DNA from 4 places in the Streptomyces sp. BBFR25 genome. Region 4 is predicted to be linked to each of the others. Evidence: riboswitches for the same ligand, from Rfam matches in the RefSeq annotation. Region 4 holds a riboswitch; each other region holds the start of a gene.

Region 1 (4,041 bases), 1.2 Mb from region 4:
CTGTCGCCACCCTCGCCACCCTCGCCGGCCTCGCGGCGCCCGGCCCGGTGCCCCGCCGGGTGGCGGCCCTGCTGGGGCCCGCTCCCGCAGTCCGCACCTGGCCCCCGGTGTTCACCTCGGTGGGCCTGGCGGCGTGGGCGGCGGCCGCCGGAACCGCCGTATCGGCGATGTCGTCCGCGAACGCGGCCGTCACGATGTTCCTCATCCTGCGGGCCGCGACGCCGTTCTGACCGGCCCTCACCGACGCCGAGACTTCCTCACTCGATCGGGTGAGGAACCAATCCGGAACGGTGCCCGCTCCGGATTCCCCGTGTGAGGGAAGAACCAAGACCGCGCCGACAGCGAACCGCCGGCTGACCCCGGACCCGGGTCGCCCGGCCACCACGTAACGGCACCGCGTACTCGGCGGCCCGCCGCACACCACGTCAGCTCCGCACCATCACCCCGCAGCGCCACTGCGTATCGACGCAGTCCTCGCGCTGCCCGTTTTCAGGGAGATTCTCCATGAACGCCCGTATCCGTCGTTCCGCCGTCGCCGTCGTCGCGGCCGCCGTCCTGCCCCTGTCCCTGGCCGCCTGTTCCGACGACGGCGACAGCGGCTCCTCGGACTCCGCCCAGGCCGCCTCCTCGGCTCCCGCGGCGAGCGACGACCAGTCGTCCGACACCTCCGGCGGCATGACGGACTCCGACGAGCCGTTCGGCCCTGCCTGCTCCACGGTGCCGAAGGAGGGTGCCGGTTCGTTCGACGGCATGGCCAAGGACCCGGTCGCCACGGCCGCCTCGAACAACCCGGCCCTGTCCACGCTGGTGACGGCGGTCAAGAAGGCCGGTCTGGTCGACACGCTCAACAACGCCGAGAACATCACCGTGTTCGCGCCGACCAACGACGCCTTCGCCAAGATCCCGAAGGCCGACCTGGACAAGGTCCTGGGCGACAAGGCGATGCTCACCGACATCCTGACCTACCACGTCGTCGGCCAGAAGCTCGCGCCGAAGGACCTGGAGAAGGGCTCCTTCGAGACGCTGCAGAAGTCCGAGCTGACCACCGCGGGCTCGGACGAGTCCTACAAGGTCAACGACTCCGCCAAGGTCGTCTGCGGCAACGTGAAGACCGCCAACGCCAACGTCTACGTCATCGACACCGTCCTCATGCCGAAGAGCTGACGCGCGGGCGGGCGTGGCGGCCCGAGGGCCGGGGGAGCGGGTCGGGCAGTGGCCCGTCCCCCGGCGGGGCGATGACCCTGTGGTAGCTTGCGCAAGCCAGTCGAACCCACCTGGTGGGTCAGGGAATCCGGTGCGAATCCGGAACTGACGCGCAGCGGTGAGGGGGACGGGCGGGACACGGGCCACTGGGCGGCGTACGCCGTCCGGGAAGGCGTCCCGTCCGGTCGATCCCGAGTCCGAAGACCTGCTGGCACCCGCGCCGCGTGCGGCGCGGGCCGCATCGTACGGACGGGCTTCGCGCATGAGCCCTCGACGCCAGAGGATCCTTCCTTGCCAGCAGCACGCCCCGTCGGCCCCCGGCGACTCCTCCTTTCCCGGCGCGCCCTGCGCGGCCCCGTCCTGTTCCTGTCCGGCGCCCTGCTGATCTCCGGCTGCGGGTCCGGTGCCGGCACCGACGACTCGGCCGCGGAGTCCGACGCGGTCGGTTACCCGCGCACCGTCCGTGACTGCGGGCACGACGTCCGGGTCGACGCGCCCCCGCGCCGGGCCGTCTCCCTCAACCAGGGCACGACGGAGATCCTGCTCTCGCTCGGCCTCGCCGACCGTATGGCGGGCACCGCCACCTGGACCGACCCGGTCATGAAGGGACTGGAGAAGGCGAACGCCGATGTCCCCCGGCTCGCCGACGACATGCCGTCCTTCGAGACGGTCCTGGACGCCGAACCCGACTTCGTCGCCGCCTCCTTCGCCTCCACGCTCGGCACCGGCGGCGTGGCCACCCGCGAACGGTTCACGAAACTCGGTGTGCCCGCCTACCTGTCCCCGTCCGACTGCGCCGGCAAGGACAACAGCGGCGACGGCGACGGCGTCCGGAACGAACCCCTGTCCATGGACACCGTCTACCGCGAAGTCCGCGACCTGGCCCGCCTCTTCGGCGTCGAGCAGCGCGGCGAGAAACTCGTCGCCGACCTCCGGTCCAGGGTCGACAAGGCGACATCCGGCATCGACGCCTCCGGCGTCACTCTCATGTACTGGTTCGCCAACTCCACCTCGCCCTACTTGGCGGGCTGCTGCGGCGCCCCCGGCGTCATCACCCATGCGGTCGGCGCCCGGAACGCCATGGACGACACCCACGAGGAGTGGCCGCAGGTCGGCTGGGAGACCGTCGCCGACCGGGACCCCGACGTCCTGGTCCTCGGCGACCTCACCCGCAGGTCCCAGACGGCCGAGACGGCCGCGAAGAAGATCGAGTTCCTGGAGTCCGACCCCGTGACCAGGAACATGACCGCGGTCCGCGAGAAACGCTACGTGCTGCTCAGCGGACAGGCCATGAACCCCACCATCCGCACCGTCGAGGGCGTGGAACAGGTGGCGGCGGCCCTGCGCGGGTTCGGACTCGCCCAGTGACGTCCGCGAGCCGGACGGCCCCCGTCCCCGGCATACGCGCACCGCGCGGCGCCCTCGGGTGGGCGGCGGCCGGAACCCTCGCCCTGTGCGCCTCCGTGGCCGTCGCCGTCACCATCGGCCCCGCGGACATCGGCGTCGCCGACGTGTGGTCCGTGATCGCCGCCCACCTCGGGGCCGGCACCACCGCCGGGGACGTCTCCCCGATCCGCGCCGGCATCGTCTGGGACCTGCGGCTGCCCCGTACCCTCCTCGCCGCGGTGTGCGGCGCGGGACTCGCCGTCTGCGGGGCCGTGCTCCAGTCCCTGCTGCGCAACCCGCTCGCCGACCCCTTCGTCCTCGGCGTCTCCTCCGGTGCCTCGACCGGCGCCGTCCTGGTCGTCGTGCTCGGCGTGGGAGGCGGCGCGCTCTCCGTCTCCGGCGGGGCGTTCGTCGGGGCGGTCTGCTCCTTCGCGCTGGTGATGCTGCTCAGCCACAGCCTCGGCGGCACCACGGACCGGGTGGTGCTCGCGGGCGTGGCGGCGATGCAGCTGTTCTCGGCGCTCACCTCCTTCGTGGTCATGACCGCCGCCGACGCCGAGACCACCCGCGGCGTGCTGTTCTGGCTGCTCGGCTCGCTCGGCGGCGCGGGCTGGAGCGACGTGTGGACCGGCACGGCGGTCCTGGTGCTGGTCCTGGCCGTGTGCCTCGGTCACGCCAGGACGCTGGACGCCTTCGCCTTCGGCCAGGACGCGGCGACCGCGCTCGGCGTCCACGTGGCCCGCACCCGGCTGGTGCTGCTGTGCGCCACCGCTCTGCTCACCGCCGCCCTGGTGGCCTCGGCGGGCGCGATCGGCTTCGTCGGGCTGGTGCTGCCGCACGCGGTACGGGCGCTCACCGGTCCCGGACACGCCCGGCTGCTGCCGGTCTGCGCGCTCGCCGGTGCCGTGTTCCTGGTGTGGGTCGACACCCTGGCCCGTACCGTCCTGGAACCCCAGGAGGTCCCGGTGGGAGTGGTGACCTCGCTGATCGGTGTGCCGGCCTTCGTGCTCGTGCTGTACCGCACCCGGAGGACACGGTGACCCTGAACGCCGAGCGGGTCTCCCGCACCACCGGTGGCCGCCTGATCCTGGACGGCGTCGACCTGAGCCCGCGCGACGGCGCCATGACGGGCCTGCTCGGTCCCAACGGCTCCGGCAAGTCCACCCTGTTGCGGCTGCTCGCCGGCGTGCTCGCCCCGACCGCGGGCCGCGTCACCCTCGACGGACGCCCCCTGGACCGGGTGGGCCGCCGGGACGTCGCCCGGCGCGTGGCCGTGGTGGAACAGCAGACGGACACCCAGGTGGAACTGACGGTCCGGGACGTCGTCCGGCTCGGCCGCATCCCGCACCGCCGCGCCTGGACACCGGCGTCGGCGGCCGACGAGGGGGCGGTCACGGACGCCCTGGACCGCACCGGTCTGACGGACCACGCCGACCGCCTCTGGCACACCCT
Region 2 (4,041 bases), 370 kb from region 4:
GTCTGTGTCGCCGCCTACGCGCTGATCACCGGCCGCTCCCCGGCGGAGGCGGCGCTGTCCGGCCAGGCCACCCTCGCCCAGCTCGCCGCGCACCCGCACGCCTGGTCGGTGGGGGCGCTGGTGGCGCTGGTCGCGTGCAAGGGGCTGGCCTGGGGCATCGCGCTGGGCGCGCTGCGCGGCGGCCCGATCTTCCCGGCCGTCCTGCTGGGCGCGGCGACGGCGCTGGCCTGCTCCGGGCTGCCCGGCTTCGGCGCGACCCCGGCCCTCGCCCTCGGCATCGCCGCCGCGGCGGCCGCGGTGACCGGGTTGCCGCTGGCCAGCTCGGTCCTGGCGGTGCTGCTGATGGGCCGCGACGCCCACGACCAGACGCCGCTGATCGTCATGGCGTCGGTCGTCGCGTTCGTCGTCGCCCAGCTGGTGCGGCGCACGGAGCCGGGGGAGGACCGGGCGTCCGGCGGGGCGCCGACAACGGGAGCGGCACGGTGAGGGACCGCCGGACCGCGCCCTCGGGCCCGCGCCCCCGCGTCGGCTGGGACGCCGTACGGCCCTGGCTCGTGCGGGCCGGGATCGCGGCCGCCGTGGTCGTGGCCTACTTCCTGCTCCCCCTCGACCACCTGGGGCCGCAGCGGCCGGCACTGAGCTGGACGCTGTTCGCGGCACTGCTGACCGTCGTGGCCGTGCTGCTGCTGCGGCAGATCCGGCACGTCCTCCTCGACCACCCGGACAGCCGGCCCGGGGTGGTCATCTCCCTGCTGATCGTCCTGTCCGTGCACGTCTTCTCCGCCACGTACTACGCGCTGGCCAAGTCGCCGGGCGAGTTCCACGGCCTGCACACCAGGATCGACGCGCTGTACTTCACCGTGGTGACGCTCGCCACCGTCGGGTACGGGGACATCACCCCGCGGGGCCAGGCCGCGCGGGTGGTGACCGTCCTGCAGATCACGTACAGCTTCGTCTTCCTCACCGCCGCCGCCACCGCGCTGACCACCCGGATGCGGGACAGGGTGGTCCGGGGGCCCCAGCGGGGCCGCTCGCGCTGACGGCGGTGCGGCCCCCGCACCCGGCACCGGGCGTTTCCGCAGTACCGAGGCCCGCTTGTGCCCGCCCCCGTGGGAGCACTACTGTCGCCACGCCTTGGTGAACGGGAAATCCGGTGTGATGCCGGTGCGGCCCTCGCCACTGTGAATCGGGAAGTCCGGCTCCGGCCCTCGCGGGCAGCCACTGGATCGCTTGCGATCCGGGAAGGCGGAGCACGGGCGGTGGTACCCGTAAGCCAGGAGACCGGCCAAGGCGCGTCGTCCATCCACGAGGTGCTGGAGAGGGTCTGCTGAGCCATGCACATAGCCGAGGGCTTTCTGCCACCGGCGCACGCGATCGCCTGGGGTGTCGCGTCCGCGCCGTTCGTCGTCCACGGAGTCCGGTCACTCACCCGTGAGGTCAGGGAGCATCCGGAGAGCACGCTGCTCCTCGGCGCCTCCGGCGCCTTCACGTTCGTTCTCTCGGCCCTGAAACTGCCGTCCGTCACCGGAAGTTGCTCGCACCCGACCGGCACCGGCCTGGGTGCCATCCTGTTCCGGCCGCCGATCATGGCGGTCCTGGGCACCATCACCCTGCTCTTCCAGGCGCTGCTGCTCGCCCACGGCGGGCTGACCACGCTCGGCGCCAACGTCTTCTCGATGGCGATCGCCGGCCCCTGGGCCGGGTACGGCGTCTACCGGCTGCTGCGCCGCTTCGACGTGCCGCTGATGGTCACCGTGTTCTTCGGGGCGTTCGTCGCCGACCTGTCCACGTACTGCGTGACCAGCGTGCAGCTGGCGCTGGCCTTCCCGGACCCGAGCAGCGGATTCACGGGCGCGCTCGGCAAGTTCGGGTCCATCTTCGCGGTGACCCAGATCCCGCTCGCGGTGAGCGAGGGCCTGCTCACGGTGATCGTGATGCGGCTGCTGGTGCAGTCCAGCAAGGGCGAACTGACCCGGCTGGGCGTGCTGCTGACCCGGACCGGCGAGCGGAAGCGGGAGGCGGTGGCCCGATGAGCCGCAACGCGAGGATCAACGCCCTGCTGCTGCTCGCCGTGGCCGCGCTGGCGGTGCTGCCGCTGGTGCTGGGGCTCGGCGACCACAAGGAGGAGCCGTTCGCCGGGGCCGACGCGGAGGCGGAGACGGCGATCACCGAGATCGAACCGGACTACGAGCCGTGGTTCTCCCCGCTGTACGAACCGCCGTCCGGGGAGGTCGAGTCGGCGCTGTTCGCCCTGCAGGCCGCGCTCGGCGCGGGCGTGCTGGCGTACTACTTCGGGCTGCGCCGGGGACGGCGGCAGGGCGAGGAGCGGGCGTCGGCGGCTTCCAGGGCCACGGCGGTACCGCGGGACATCCCCGAAGGGGACTGAGTGCTGCCGATCGACGCGGCGGCGCACGCCAGTCGCTGGCGGCGCCGCCATCCCGTGGACAAGGCCGTGCTCGGTCTCGGCCTCACCGGGCTCGCGATCTCGCTGCCGCCCTGGCCGGGTGCGGCGCTGGTGCTGGTGGCGGCGCTCACGGTGCTGCTCGGCCCGGCGGGTGTGCCTGGGCGCCGGCTGTGGCGGGCGTACCGGGTGCCGCTGGGCTTCTGTGTGACGGGGGCGCTGCCGCTGCTCGTGCAGGTCGGCGGCCCGGACGGGTTCCTGTCGGCGGCCGACGGCGGTGCGGCGCGCGCGGGCGGGCTGCTGCTGCGCACCTCGGCGGCCTCGCTGGGGGTGCTGCTGTTCGCGTTCACCACGCCGATGTCCGACCTGTTGCCGCGCCTGGTGCGGGCCGGGGTGCCCGCGCCGGTCGTGGACGTGGCACTGGTGACGTACCGGATGAGTTTCCTGCTGCTGGACTCGGTGCGCCGCGTCCGGGAGGCGCAGGCCGCGCGGCTCGGGCACACCAGCCGGGCGGCGGCCTGGCGTTCCCTCGGCGGGCTCGGCGCCACCGCGTTCGTGCGGGCCTTCGACCGGGCGGCGCGGCTCCAGTCGGGGCTCGCCGGGCGCGGTTACGACGGCACCCTGCGCGTGCTGGTGCCCGAGGCCCGCGTCTCGCTGCCGTTCACGGCGGCGAGCCTTGCCCTGCTGGCGGGGCTGACCGGCCTCACCCTCGTACTGGAAGGACCCCTGTCGTGAACGGACCGGTGCGGTCGGCGGAACCGGCCCTGGTGGCCCTGCGGGGCGCGTCGTTCGGGTACGAGGAGGGCCCGGACGTGCTGACGGGCCTGGACTTCGCGGTGTGCGAGGGGCGGGCGCTGGCGCTGCTCGGCCGCAACGGCAGCGGCAAGACGACGCTGATGCGGCTGCTCAGCGGCGGACTGCGGCCGCGTGCGGGCACGTTGACGCTCGGCGGGGAGCCGGTGACGTACGACCGCAAGGGGCTGACCCGGCTGCGGACCACGGTGCAGTTGGTGGTGCAGGACCCGGACGACCAGCTCTTCGCGGCCTCGGTCGGCCAGGACGTGTCCTTCGGTCCGCTGAACCTGGGGCTGTCCGACGCGGAGGTCAGGTCGCGGGTCGGGGAGGCGCTCGCCGCACTGGACATCGCGGCGCTGGCCGACCGGCCCACGCACCTGCTGTCGTACGGGCAGCGCAAGCGCACCGCGATCGCCGGGGCGGTCGCGATGCGGCCCCGGGTGCTGATCCTCGACGAACCGACCGCCGGTCTCGACCCGGACGGGCAGGAACGGCTGCTCGCCACCCTGGACGGACTGCGTGCGGGCGGCACCACCGTGGTGATGGCCACCCACGACGTCGACCTCGCCCTGCGCTGGTCCGACGACGCCGCCCTGCTCACCCCGGACGGTGTGCGCACCGGCCCGACCGCCCCGACGCTGGCCCGCACCGACCTGCTGCGGCAGGCCGGGCTGCGGCTCCCCTGGGGCGTCGCGGCGGCCGGACTCCTGCGGGCACGGGGGCTGTTGCCCGACTCCGCCGCCGGTCCGCGTACGGCGGAGGAGCTGGCGGCGCTGGCCGCGCCGACCGAGTGACGGGGCGGCTCAGCCCTGGGAGCGGCTCAGCTCGGCCTCCCGGTCCTGAGC
Region 3 (4,041 bases), 1.2 Mb from region 4:
GCTGTCTTGACACCGTCACCTACATTTCGTGCGCACTGCACGAGGTGATCAGCGAGGGGACGGAGCCGCGCATGCCAGAAGACACAGAAGTGAGCACAGGGCCGGTGGTGACGCCGGTGCGCGTCGTCATCGGGTTCTGTCTCGTCGCACCGTTCGTCGCCATGCTGTGGGTCGGTTCGTACTCGAAGACGGACCCGACCTTCATCGGCATCCCGTTCTTCTACTGGTACCAGATGGCCTGGGTGCTGATCTCCACGTTGCTGACGATGACCGCGTACAAGCTGTGGCAGCGCGACCAGCGCGGACGCGCCGCCCACTCCGCCGCCCCCTCCTCGCCCAAGGGCGGTGAGCCGCGATGAACGACGGCGTGAACGGCGTCGCACTCGCCGTCTTCATCTTCTTCTTCGTCCTCGTCACCGCCATGGGCTTCCTGGCCGCCCGCTGGCGCCGGGCCGAGAACGAGAACAGCCTCGACGAGTGGGGCCTCGGCGGCCGCTCGTTCGGCACCTGGGTCACCTGGTTCCTGCTCGGCGGCGACCTGTACACGGCGTACACCTTCGTGGCCGTCCCCGCGGCGATCTACGCGGCGGGCGCGTCCGGCTTCTTCGCGGTGCCGTACACGATCCTGGTCTACCCGCTGATCTTCACCTTCCTGCCCCGCCTGTGGTCGGTCTCGCACAAGCACGGCTACGTGACGACCTCGGACTTCGTGCGCGGCCGGTTCGGCTCCAAGGGCCTGTCGCTGGCGGTGGCCGTCACCGGCATCCTGGCGACCATGCCGTACATCGCGCTCCAGCTGGTCGGCATCCAGGCCGTGCTCGACGTGATGGGCGTCGGCGGCGGCGAGGACACCAACTGGTTCATCAAGGACCTGCCGCTGCTGATCGCCTTCGGCGTGCTCGCGGCGTACACGTACTCGTCGGGGCTGCGCGCGCCCGCGCTGATCGCGTTCGTGAAGGACACGCTGATCTACATCGTCATCGCGGTGGCGATCATCTACATCCCCATCAAGCTGGGCGGGTTCGACGACATCTTCGCGTCGGCGAGCGACAAGTTCACCGAGACGGGCGCGGGCGGAGTGGTACCGAACGCGGGCGGCCAGTGGACGTACGCGACCCTGGCGCTCGGTTCGGCGCTCGCGCTCTTCATGTATCCGCACTCGATCACCGCCACGCTGTCCTCGCGCAGCCGTGAGGTGATCCGCCGCAACACCACGATCCTGCCGCTGTACTCACTGATGCTGGGCCTGCTCGCGCTGCTCGGCTTCATGGCGATCGCGGCCGGGGTCAAGGTGGAGAACGGCCAGCTGGCGATCCCGCAGCTGTTCGAGACCATGTTCCCGGACTGGTTCGCGGGCGTGGCCTTCGCGGCGATCGGCATCGGCGCCCTGGTCCCGGCGGCGATCATGTCGATCGCGGCCGCGAACCTGTTCACCCGCAACATCTACAAGGACTTCATCAAGCCCGACGCCACCCCGGCGCAGGAGACGAAGGTCTCCAAGCTGGTGTCGCTGCTGGTGAAGGTGGGCGCGCTGGTCTTCGTCCTGGGCATGGACAAGACGGTCGCGATCAACTTCCAGCTGCTGGGCGGCATCTGGATCCTGCAGACCTTCCCGGCCCTGGTCGGCGGCCTGTTCACCCGCTGGTTCCACCGCTGGGCGCTGCTCGGCGGCTGGGCGGTCGGCATGGTCTACGGCACGGTCGCCGCCTACGGTGTCGCCTCGCCGACCCAGAAGCACTTCGGCGGCTCCTCCGACGAGATCCCCGGCATCGGCGAGATCGGCTACATCGGTCTCACCGCCTTCGTGCTGAACGTCCTGGTCACCGTGGTCCTGACCTTCGTCCTGAGGGCGGCCAAGGCGCCCGACGGCGTCGACGAGACCAAGCCGAGCGACTACACGGCGGACGCCGGCGACCCCGGCGTCCAGGTGGAACTGCCGCCGGCCACGGCGGGCAGCTCGCACTAGCGGCGCCACGTCAGCGGGCCGTCGGAGAAATCCGGCGGCCCGTTGTCGTACCCGTCGGGCACACTCGGCGTCATGGACTTCGTGATCCGGCGGGCGAGCGCCGAGGAGTACGACACCCTCGGCGAGATCACCGCGCAGGCCTACTTGGGCGACAACCTCCTCGACTTCGGGGCGAGCGACTCCTACCTGGAGGAGCTGCGCGACGTGGCCAAGCGGGCCGCGGCCGCCGAGGTGCTGGTCGCCGCGGCGGGCGCCCAGGTGCTCGGCGGCGTGACCTTCGTGCCGTCCGGCGGCCCCATGGCGGACATCGCGCGTCCCGGCGAGGCCGAGATACGCATGCTCGCCGTCGCCCGCGAGGCACGCGGCCGCGGGGCCGGCGAGGCCCTCGTGCGGGCCTGCGTCGACCGCGCCCGGTCCGTGCCGGACTGCGCGGGCGTCGTGCTGTCGACCCAGCGCGCCATGCACACCGCCCACCGCCTCTACGAACGCCTGGGCTTTTGCCGCACCCCCGCCCGCGACTGGAACCCCCTGCCGGAGCTGGACGACATCATGCTGCTCGCCTACGGGCTGACGCTCTGACGCCAGCCCAGAGCGACACCTGACGCGCCGTCCGGACACAACATCTGGGGGTGCTCGCGTCACCCGGCACAAGATGTATGCTCGTGCTCGCTGTCGCCGCAGGGGAATCCGGTGCGAATCCGGAACTGTCCCGCAACGGTGTACTTGCGTGCATCCGTACGTCTTCACGTGCGCGCACGCCTGTCCAGTCCGAGGACCTGCCGACAGTGCGCCCGGCCGCCTTGGCCCGGGTGCCATGACGTCCGGGCCTCGTGGAATGGGCCGGTGGACGCGACGCCGTGCGCGCTCGTGAGCCCCCTGCCCTCCGCCAGGCCCCGTGCCGAGCGAGGGAGTGCTCCACGTGACCATCGCGCCAGCCGATCCGGCTTCAGCGACCCCGGTGACGGCGACCGGGGAACCCGACGGACCCGGTGCCGCCCTGCTGCGGACCCTGACCGGGCTGACCGCCGACCTCCAGGGCGCCGACCCCGGCCGGGTGGCCGCCGCCGCGCTGCGGGGCCGGTCCGCCCATGCCGACGAGGCCGAGCTGCGCGAGCTGGCCACGGAGGCGGCGGCCGGTCTGATCTCCGAGGACCCGGTCTACTCCCGGCTGGCCGCCCGGCTGCTGACCATCGGCATCCGCGCCGAGGCCGCCTCCCAGGGCGTCGCCGCCTTCACCGACTCGGTCGCCACCGGCCACCGCGAGGGCCTGATCGCCGACCGCACCGCCGCGTTCGTCCGGCTGCACGCGGCCCGCCTGGACGCGCTGATCGACCCGGACGCCGACGACCGCTTCGGCTACTTCGGGCTGCGCACCCTCTACAGCCGCTACCTGCTCCGGCACCCCATCACCCGCAAGCCCGTCGAGACGCCCCAGCACTTCCTGCTGCGGGTCGCCGCCGGACTCGCCGAGGACGACACGGACCGCGCGGTGGACGAGGTCGCCGCCCTGTACGGCCTGATGAGCCGCCTGGACTACCTCCCCTCCTCCCCCACCCTCTTCAACTCCGGCACCCGGCACGCCCAGATGTCGTCCTGCTACCTCCTGGACTCCCCCAAGGACGAGCTGGACTCCCTCTACGACCGCCTCCACCAGGTCGCCCGCCTCTCCAAGCACGCCGGCGGCATCGGCATCGCCTACTCCCGCGTCCGCGCCCGGGGTTCGCTGATCCGCGGCACCAACGGACACTCCAACGGCATCGTCCCGTTCCTGAAGACGCTGGACGCCTCGGTCGCCGCCGTGAACCAGGGCGGCCGCCGCAAGGGCGCCGCGGCGGTCTACCTGGAGACCTGGCACGCGGACGTCGAGGAGTTCCTGGAGCTGCGGGACAACACCGGCGAGGACGCCCGCCGTACGCACAACCTGAACCTCGCGCACTGGGTCCCGGACGAGTTCATGCGCCGGGTGGACGCCGACGGGACCTGGTCGCTGTTCTCCCCCGCCGACGTGCCGGAGCTGACCGACCTGTGGGGCGAGGAGTTCGACGCGGCCTACCGCAGGGCCGAGGAAGCGGGGC
Region 4 (4,041 bases):
CCGGACGTCGAGGTGGTTGGTGGGTTCGTCGAGGACCAGGAGGGTGGGCCGCTGGGCCAGGGCGCGCGCGATGAGGACGCGCTGGCGCTCGCCGCCGGAGAGCCGGTCGAAGGGGCGGTCGGCCAGGTGGCGGGCGTCGACCGCGAGGAGCGCGCCGTCGATGAGTTCGGCGTCCTCGGCGGTGTCACCGGCGAGGAGTCGTTTGTGCGGGGTGCGGCCCATGGCGACGACCTCGCGGACGGCGAGGTCGAAGTCGGCCGCCGAGTCCTGGACCACCGCCGCCACCGTACGGGCCAGTTGCCGCACCGGCAGCGACCAGGCGTCGCCTCCGTCGACGAGGACCTGGCCGGTGTCGGGGCGCAGGACGCGGTAGACGGCGCGCAGGAGGCTTGATTTGCCGCTGCCGTTGGGGCCGACGAGCCCGATGGTCTCGCCCGGACGGGCGGTCAGGGAGACGTCGCGCACCAGGTGACGGGCCCCGGCGGTGAGCGTGACCCCGTCGACGCTCAGGTCGGACGCGGTCATGCCACTCCTCGGTCCGTGCCGCGCCGGGCGTCCCGGCGCATCAGCCACAGGAAGAACGGCCCGCCGCACAGGGCCGTGAGCACACCGACGGGTATCTCCATCGGGGCGGCGACCGTCCGCGCGGCGATGTCGGCCCAGATGAGGAAGACCGCCCCGCCGAGCGCCGCCGTCGGCAGCACCCGGCGGTGGTCGCCGCCGACGAACAGGCGCACGATGTGCGGCATCATCAGGCCGACGAACCCGATCGGTCCGGCCGCCGCGACCAGCACTCCCGTGACGAGGGAGAGCAGGACGAACAGCCGGGCACGGAACCGCGCCACGTCCAGACCCATCGTGGTGGCCGCCTCCTCGCCGGTCAGCAGCAGGTTCAGATTGCGGGCCTGCACCATGAGGACGCCGACACCGAGGAGCAGGGCCGTGCTCGGCAGCCACAGCGTGCCCCAGTCGACCCCGCCCAGGCCGCCCAGAGTCCAGGCGAGGACCGCGCGGGCCTCGTTGCCCCGGTCGGTGGTGAGCAGCAGCAGATCGAGCAGCGCGGTGAGCACCGCCGCGATCGCGACCCCGGACAGCACCAGCCGCGACGAGGTGATGCGTCCGCCGGTGCGGGCCGTGGCGTAGACGAGCAGGAGCGCGCCCAGGGCGCCCACGAAGGCGGCCACCGACAGGGAGGCCGGTCCGAAGACGGTGACGCCGAACACGATCACGGTGACCGCGCCGAGGGACGCCCCGGAGGACACTCCGAGCAGGTAGGGCTCGGCGAGCGGATTGCGCACCAGGGCCTGCAGCGCGGTGCCGACCACCGCGAGCCCGGCTCCGGTGACGGCACCGAGCAGAACCCGCGGCGCCCGCACGTCCACCACGATGGTCTCCCGGGCCCGCGACCAGTCCGGCTCGTGCCAGTCGGCACCCAGCGCATGCGTCACGATGCCCCACACCTGGCCGGGCGGCACCTGTACGGAGCCGATCGCCAGGCCGGCCGTGGCGGAGACGATGAGCAGGGCGGTGAGTACGAGCAGCGTGATGCCCGACCTCGTACGGCCCGGCCCCGGCTCGGTGGTCCTCCGGCGTCGCACCACCGGCTCGGCGGACGTGTCGGTGGCGGCGGCCTGGGTCACCGGAAGCTCTCGGGGTGCAGTCCGCGGGCCAGGTCGTCGACCGCGTAGGCCGAGCGGATGCCGACCAGGGTGGCGGTCAGCGGCAGCACGACGAATCGCTTGTTCCTGATGGCGGGCACGTCGGCGAGCGCGGACTGGGACAGCAGGAACTTCTTCTTCTGCTCGACGCTTCCGGCGCCCGCGTAGTCGTAGACGGCGATGACCTCCGGCCTGCGCTCGATGACCTGCTCCCAGGAGACGTCGCCGAAGACGTCGTCGAGGTCGGCGAAGACGTTCTCGCCGCCGGCCAGCCGGATCAGTTCGGTGCCGAGGCTCTTGCCGCCCGCGGTGAAGGCGGCCTTGTCGCCGCTGTCGTACACGAAGACGGGCACCTCGGGCTCGGCCTCGACCTCGGCGGCCGCCTTGCCCACGCGGCCTTCGAGGTCGGCGACGAGCTGGTCGGCCCGGTCCGGGACACCGAAGATCTTGCCGATGGTGCGGATCTCGTCGTAGGTGTCCTTCATCGTCACCCGCCTCTTGCCGCAGTACTCACGGTTGAGATAGGTGTCGATGCCCGCGTCGGCGAACGCCTCGCGGGAGCGGCCCTCCTTCTCGGCGAAGGCGCTGCCGTAGCCGCCGTAGACGAGATCCGGTTCGGCGTCCAGCACCCTCTCGAACGACGGTTCCTTCTCCGCCAGTTCGGGGATCGCCTCGTAGTCCTCCTCGAGGCTCGGCAGGACGGCGGAGTCGGGGAAGGCCGTACCGACCATGCGGTCCTTCAGGCCGAGGGCGAGCATCAGCTCCGCCGGGTGCTGGTGGATGGTGACCACCCGCGACGGCGGCTTGTCGTACGTCGTCTTCACGCCGCAGTTGTCGACGGTGACGGGAAAGCCCGCGGGCACGGCCGCGGTGGCCTTCGCGTCCTGGCCGCTCTGCTCCGGCGAACCGCAGCCGGTGGCCAGCAGCACCGACGAAAGAGCCATGGCAGCCGCCGTGGCACGGAGGAACCCGCGTGTGCGGGCAGGGGTGAACAACTGGGACACGTGAAGCCTCCTGGAGTCCGCGCTCCTCGGATCGGGCCCGCGACGGACCAGTGTCCTGACTCCCGGATCGACGATCCCTCCGCCTTCCCGCGCGGTGCGCAGTGGCATGTCGGAGGGGCGCTCCCCGGTCACAGTGGCGGGACCGTGCCGGATTCGCACCGGCTTCCTGTCTCCCGTCGCGGCGATGACCAGGCGATCCTACGTTTCCCCGATCGACGGGCGAAAGGGCGGGCGGAGCCGGCCGCGTGATGGCTCTGGCCGGATAACACCTCGGAGGATCGCCGCCCCTTCAGCCAGACTTGTTGCCCCACGCCACATGCGCACCACCCCCGCGATAGTCCGTGCCCGGGAGGCCCGATGCTGTCAGACGCGAGGCCGGACGAAGACGGGTCGGCGGACCCGCCCGGGCGGCAACGTCCTCCCGGTGACCGCGTCGCGCTGCGCGGCGACCTGCGGTCCGCCCTGCCCGACGCCACCGCGGCGGTGGTGGTCACGGCGCTCGTCTTCGCGCTCCTGTACGCCCGCATGGAATCGGGTGCTTCGGACACCGTCGCGGTCATGCCGTTCATGGACGATCCCGGTACGTACTGGATGTACCTGCTCAGCCAGGCGTTCGGATGGTCGGGGCTGCTGTGGGCCTGGGGCACGGTCATGCTCGGCCTGCTGCTGTCGGGACCACGCCCCACCCGGCTGCCGGTCTCCCGGCAGGTACTGGAGCGCTGGCACCGCACCACGAGCCTGACGACCATGGCGCTGATGGCGGCGCACGCGCTGATGTTCGCGGCCGAACTCGTGCGCTACGAGACGGAGGTGGACTGGGCGGAACGGCTCTGGGTGGGCTTCGCGGACACCTTCGTGCCGGGCTGGTACGACTCCGGAACCGGCCGGATCGCCATCCCGCTCGGCCAGGGCGCCCTGTACTTGGCGATCCCGCTGGGGCTGCTGTTCTACGTCCGGCACCGCATCGGAGCGAACACCTGGCGGCGGCTGCACCGTTTCGTGATCGTCGTCTACGTGCTCAGCGTGTGGCACACGCTGCTGTACGGAACCAACGTCTGGTACGGGGAATGGCCCCGCACCGTCCTGTGGCTGCTGCAACTGCCGGTCGCGGCACTGCTGTTGCTCCGCCTGCTGCGACCGGCCCGGCGGGCCGAACGGCTGGGCTCCGCCCGCGGGCGCGGTGGCGCGGCCCGGCCCGGGTGGTGGATGCGGGGGGCAGGCCGGGTCGCCGCCGCGGCCGTCGTCGTCGGGCTCGTCGTCGTGGCGGTGTCGGGCCGTGACGGCGGACGGGACCGCCCGACCCACGCGCCCGCGACCGCCCCGCACGAACAGGAGACGGACTGACGGCCAATACCGGGCGGGTGGGACGGAGTTCCCGG

What was found. Region 4 has a riboswitch for cobalamin ahead of ACGH52_RS31015 (ABC transporter substrate-binding protein). Riboswitches for the same ligand answer to the same signal wherever they lie in the genome.
Region 1: another riboswitch for cobalamin. It lies ahead of ACGH52_RS35785 (ABC transporter substrate-binding protein); the one in region 4 lies ahead of ACGH52_RS31015 (ABC transporter substrate-binding protein).
Region 2: another riboswitch for cobalamin. It lies ahead of ACGH52_RS29395 (energy-coupling factor ABC transporter permease); the one in region 4 lies ahead of ACGH52_RS31015 (ABC transporter substrate-binding protein).
Region 3: another riboswitch for cobalamin. It lies ahead of ACGH52_RS25645 (ribonucleoside-diphosphate reductase subunit alpha); the one in region 4 lies ahead of ACGH52_RS31015 (ABC transporter substrate-binding protein).

The regions. Positions count from the first base shown of each region.
Region 1 covers NZ_CP172447.1:7,974,042-7,978,082, forward strand. Annotated here, with positions in the region: gene ACGH52_RS35775 (M56 family metallopeptidase) at 1-230, shown strand, start outside; gene ACGH52_RS35780 (fasciclin domain-containing protein) at 505-1,164, shown strand; cobalamin riboswitch at 1,245-1,431, shown strand; gene ACGH52_RS35785 (ABC transporter substrate-binding protein) at 1,495-2,571, shown strand; gene ACGH52_RS35790 (iron ABC transporter permease) at 2,604-3,629, shown strand; gene ACGH52_RS35795 (ABC transporter ATP-binding protein) at 3,626-4,041, shown strand, end outside.
Region 2 covers NZ_CP172447.1:6,437,436-6,441,476, reverse strand. Annotated here, with positions in the region: gene ACGH52_RS29405 (chloride channel protein) at 1-486, shown strand, start outside; gene ACGH52_RS29400 (potassium channel family protein) at 483-1,040, shown strand; cobalamin riboswitch at 1,119-1,305, shown strand; gene ACGH52_RS29395 (energy-coupling factor ABC transporter permease) at 1,335-2,033, shown strand; gene ACGH52_RS29390 (energy-coupling factor ABC transporter substrate-binding protein) at 2,030-2,386, shown strand; gene cbiQ (cobalt ECF transporter T component CbiQ) at 2,387-3,136, shown strand; gene ACGH52_RS29380 (ATP-binding cassette domain-containing protein) at 3,133-3,990, shown strand; gene ACGH52_RS29375 (MFS transporter) at 4,000-4,041, opposite strand, start outside.
Region 3 covers NZ_CP172447.1:5,594,701-5,598,741, reverse strand. Annotated here, with positions in the region: gene ACGH52_RS25660 (DUF3311 domain-containing protein) at 72-359, shown strand; gene mctP (monocarboxylate uptake permease MctP) at 356-1,966, shown strand; gene ACGH52_RS25650 (GNAT family N-acetyltransferase) at 2,039-2,545, shown strand; cobalamin riboswitch at 2,606-2,765, shown strand; gene ACGH52_RS25645 (ribonucleoside-diphosphate reductase subunit alpha) at 2,886-4,041, shown strand, end outside.
Region 4 covers NZ_CP172447.1:6,803,780-6,807,820, forward strand. Annotated here, with positions in the region: gene ACGH52_RS31005 (ABC transporter ATP-binding protein) at 1-525, opposite strand, end outside; gene ACGH52_RS31010 (FecCD family ABC transporter permease) at 522-1,640, opposite strand; gene ACGH52_RS31015 (ABC transporter substrate-binding protein) at 1,637-2,602, opposite strand; cobalamin riboswitch at 2,711-2,832, opposite strand; gene ACGH52_RS31020 (ferric reductase-like transmembrane domain-containing protein) at 3,020-4,006, shown strand.